Regions from separate parts of the Acinetobacter sp. KS-LM10 genome, predicted to be linked through region 2. Evidence: predicted binding sites of a transcription regulator. Region 2 holds the regulator's gene; the other holds the start of a gene.
What was found. Region 2 encodes PhoB, which activates phosphate uptake and scavenging genes when phosphate is short. Its sites were predicted from a motif close to TGTCATNAANCTGTCATAA; they were not measured.
Positions count from the first base shown of each region.

Region 1: the regulator PhoB is predicted to act here: its motif matches at 1,195-1,213, upstream of V5M36_RS03690 (inorganic phosphate transporter).

Region 1 covers NZ_CP145906.1:828,995-831,475, forward strand. Annotated here, with positions in the region: gene metH (methionine synthase) at 1-792, opposite strand, end outside; gene V5M36_RS03690 (inorganic phosphate transporter) at 1,261-2,481, shown strand, end outside.
Region 2 covers NZ_CP145906.1:108,369-110,849, forward strand. Annotated here, with positions in the region: gene phoR (phosphate regulon sensor histidine kinase PhoR) at 1-1,135, opposite strand, end outside; gene phoB (phosphate regulon transcriptional regulator PhoB) at 1,160-1,870, opposite strand; gene V5M36_RS00515 (TetR/AcrR family transcriptional regulator) at 2,114-2,481, opposite strand, start outside.

The sequences.
Region 1 (2,481 bases), 720 kb from region 2:
AGTATCTGCAACATCAGAAATGGTTTTGACGTGTGGACGCATGGCATCTGCACCCAAGGCACAGTTAAAACCAATCGACAATAAATCGCCGTGGCGCACAGAGTTCCAAAATGCTTCAGGCGTTTGCCCAGTCAATGTACGACCAGAAGCATCGGTAATCGTGCCTGAAATCATCAATGGCAATTCATAGCCAATTTCTTTGAAGACTTCTTTGACCGCAAAAATCGCGGCTTTACAGTTCAAGGTATCAAATACAGTTTCAATCAGCAGAATATCTACACCACCTTCAATTAAGGCATGCGCAGCTTCAATATAATTGACTTTGAGTTCATCAAAGTGAATGTTACGAAATGCAGGATCATTCACATTCGGTGAAATAGAACAGGTACGCGAAGTCGGTCCAAGTACACCTGCCACAAAACGAGGTTTCTCTGGCGTTGAATATTTCAAACATGCCGCTTTTGCAATACGTGCTGCTTCACGGTTGATTTCAGGAACCAAATCTTCCATATGGTAATCAGACATCGAAACGCGTGTGCCGTTAAAGCTGTTGGTTTCAATAATGTCCGCACCCGCTTCTAAATAAGCTTCGTGAATGCCTTGAATAATTTGGGGTTGGCTAAGTACCAATAAGTCATTGTTGCCTTTTAGATCTGATGCCCAGTCTGCGAAACGTTCTCCACGATAATCAGCTTCTTCTAATTTGTGTCGCTGGATCATCGTGCCCATCGCACCATCGATGATCAGAATACGTTGAGCAAGAAGTGCTTTTAATGTAGCGAGGGTAGACATCAATGACTCTCTCTAAATATTTAGCTTAATAAAGGTGCGTTATTTTAACAGATATTGCGCAGCATGCAGCGCAAATAAACATCTTCATGGGCATAACTCATGCTATTTAGCGTGTTTAATCGCCATTTTTATGAAATTTGAAATATTCAAATTAAATTTATGTTTTTATTCATAACTTTGTCATATTTTTCGAGCAAAATAATTTCATTAGAATTTGTGATGAAATATTTGAGAAATGTTACAGAATTATTTCATTTATATTGTTCAGCGAGTTTTCTAAATTTTAAAAAAGGATAATTTATTAAGTAATTGAATTATATTAGCTAAAACTAAAAAAAAATTGGTCTTTTGATCAGAAAATCAAAATAAAGCCTCAAATAGATGCTTTGTATGGCAGCGTCTTGTCATATAATTGTAATAATTAAACTAAACAATAAGGGGATATTCTTATCCTCTTTGCCTGCTTGCATGAATTCTAACCCATCTCCAGATTCAGAACTACATTCGGCGCAAGTCTCGTCGACTAACGTTCATGTGCCGACACCGAAATTTTTTATGCCGGTGTTTTTAACACTGATTATTTCCACACTCATTTATATTGGCTTCCAATTGGTGGCTGATTTATCTCTTGTTCCATCATTAAGTTTGTATGCAGTGGTTTTGCTGGCGACAGCATTATTCCTAGCATTGGGTTTCGAGTTTGTAAATGGTTTCCATGACACAGCCAATGCCGTTGCAACCGTAATTTATACCAATGCCTTATCCGCACCCGTGGCGGTGATGTGGTGTGGCTTTTGTAATTTCTTAGGGGTAATGGTCGCAAGTGGTGCAGTCGCTTACGGCATTATCGCATTACTCCCTGTTGAATTGATTATGAATGTCGGTTCAGGCGCTGGTTTTGCCATGGTATTTGCTATGCTGATCGCTGCGATTACGTGGAACTTAGGGACTTGGTTCTTTGGTATTCCTGCTTCAAGTTCGCATACTTTAATCGGTTCGATTTTAGGTGTGGGCATCATGAACTACATTCTTAACGCTGGAAGCGGTGCGAGTGGTGTTGATATGGAGCAGGTTTTAAAAGTAGGTAAAGCATTATTATTCTCGCCATTGATCGGTTTTGCTTTTGCAGCTGTATTGTTCTTGTTGGTGAAAAAAATCTTCAAGAAACAAGTTGAGCTGTTTCAGCCACCTGAAGGGAATAAACCACCACCGCCATTGATTCGTGCAATTTTGATTTTCACCTGTACAGGTGTAAGTTTTGCGCATGGTTCAAATGATGGTCAAAAAGGAATGGGCTTAATTATGCTTATTCTGATTGGTTGTGTGCCTTTGGCTTATTCTTTAAATAAGAATCTAGACGAGAAACATCTTCAGTCTTTTGAGCAATTATCAGCTCAAACGGCGAGTGTTATTTATCCGAATCATGCTGATATTCCGGATGCTGAAGCACGTGAAGTATTGACACAGTATATTCAAACCAAAGAAATTACGCCTGCTGTCGTGCCTGCATTGGCGAGCATGACAGATCACTTGGGTGATCGTGTAAGTGTTCATGGTTCATTGAAAAATATTCCAGAAGTTGAAGTCTCTTCTTTACGTAATGATATGTATTTAAGTTCAACTGCGTTTAAGCGTTTGGATAAAGCTGAAGCTTTACCTGCGATGACAGTTGCACAAGAAAAAGTGGTC
Region 2 (2,481 bases):
TATCTTCCACGGAAAAATAGCCACGTTCACCGTCATCATGCCAACCAATGGTGATGGTTCCACCTTTAGGTGTATATTTAATCGCATTGGTGATTAAATTACTGAAGGCACTGGCCAGCTCCATATCAGAACCGATCAAATCACAGTGACTGTCGATATCTAAATTCAGAGTATGACCATAATCAATATTGTAGGCTTGAGCATCATCAAATAAATGATTCATCAAATTCGGCATTTCAATAATTTGATTTTTAGCAATTTGTTTTTCATTTTCAAGACGCGATAAAAGCAGTAAATCATTGACCAAAGCATTCATACGTTTGGTTTGAGATTGCATTTGATCGAAAGCACGCTTCCAACGCGGGTTGATATCTTCTTGATCTTTAAATGTTTCGATATAACCGCTGAGTACAGTCAATGGCGTGCGCAACTCATGAGAAATATTGTCGACGAAATCAGAACGCATTTGTTCTAAATTTTTCATTCGAGTAATGTCATGTGCGACCAATAAGCGACTTTCATTACCAAATCGAGTGAGCTTGATTTGTGCATATTTATTATCATCTGTGGCAAGTTTGATCTTAATGCCATCTGGCGCAGCATTGATATTATGAAAATACTCGACAAAATCAGGCTGACGAATAATGGTTAAAAGATTACGTCCACGATCTATGCTTTGTATACCAAAAAGCTCTTCAGCAGCAGGATTCCACCATTCGATCTGGTGTAAATCATCGGTTAAAATAATCGCTTCAGACAACGCAATCAGCGAAGATTGAGTGCGATCAATTAATCCCACCATTTCCGATTGAACAATGCGCTCTTGGCGTTGGGAACGATAAACATTGAATAATAATGCGCCCCAAATGCCGTTTAAATTTGGAGGGACGTCGTAGGGACGATTCGCAATCCAGTCATTGACCAAGTACAGAGAACGTAGTTGAAAAGCAAAGAAAACTAGGCATGCCAGACCTAAGCATGCCCAAAAATATCCAATCCCTAAACCAATTAAAGCACCGATGATGATTAAGAATGCCAGTATACGTAAATCTTGTTTGGCAAAAGTCCACAAACTGCTATAAAAAAATTTCTTATGTTCACGAGCCAGTTTGGGGACGGGGTAGGGTTCATACATAAATTAGATTTAACCTGAATTACACTAGCCTAACGCGACGTCTGCACGTGTTGAGAAACGATAACCTGTGCCGCGTACTGTCTGCACATATCGATCTGCGCCATAAGGCTCTAACACTTTGCGTAAACGACGAATATGAACGTCAATGGTACGATCTTCAATATATACATTGCCTCCCCAAACTTGGTCGAGAAGTTGTGCACGTGTGTATGCTCGCTCTGGATGCGTCATAAAGAAAGCCAATAAACGGTATTCTGTAGGACCCATTTCTAAAATACTTTGATTAAAGCTAACACGTTGACTCACTGGGTCTAGAATTAAACCATTTGCATCAATTGTCTTCTCACCATTTAATGCATTTGCACGTCTTAATACCGCTTTTATACGAGAAACCAATTCACGAGTTGAAAAAGGTTTAGTCATATAGTCATCTGCACCTGCATCGAGACCTTGAACTTTATGGTCTTCTTCGCCACGTGCAGTCAACATAATGACAGGAATTTCTGAAAGACTTTCATCGCGTTTTAAACGACGACAAAGATCTACCCCACTTACGCCCCCAGGTAACATCCAATCGAGTAAAACGAGAGATGGACGTTGATCGACAATCATTTGATGTGCTTGTTTTGCATCTTCAGCTTCAAGACATTGAAAGCCTGCCATATCTAAAGATGTATGGATCATTTCACGAATTGGAAGTTCGTCATCGACGATTAAAATATAGTCATCTTTCACAACGCAATATCCTTAGGTGTACGGTATGACCGTTTATATTTATGACAGGCTTATTACAAAGATTAATTATGACAGTATCATTGCAGAAGCGTGCAAGAACGTCAATTCAACCCTGTTTTGTGACATAAATATTTTAAATCGTTGAATTTAAATATAAAAAATATGACAATTTATGTCATGTAAATGTCATATAAAAAATAAAGTCATCATATAACACGAAGTTTTGTTGCTAATTGATACGGATTAGCTTTTTACAAAACTATTGAGTAGGGCAGTAAAGATCACACGACATGCTTGTACCACCTCTTCGCGAGGAGATTTAAAGCCACTCATTACCCAACGTACTGCAATTTGAGTGACATAACCATTTAAACCCGTGGCGATCATTGAAATTTCTTTTTCACTTAAGTGGATGTGAGGCATCATCAAGGTCACGAATGCATGAATCATACGATCAAAGCGAGACATGGTTTCTTGAATGGTGGCATGATTATGTAACTCTTGTACCAACATCGCATCGACATAAATAATTCGTGCAGTTCGTGGATCATCTTGTAGCATTGCGAAAAATCCATTCAATCCTGCATCGATCATTTTCATTGGATCTGGAG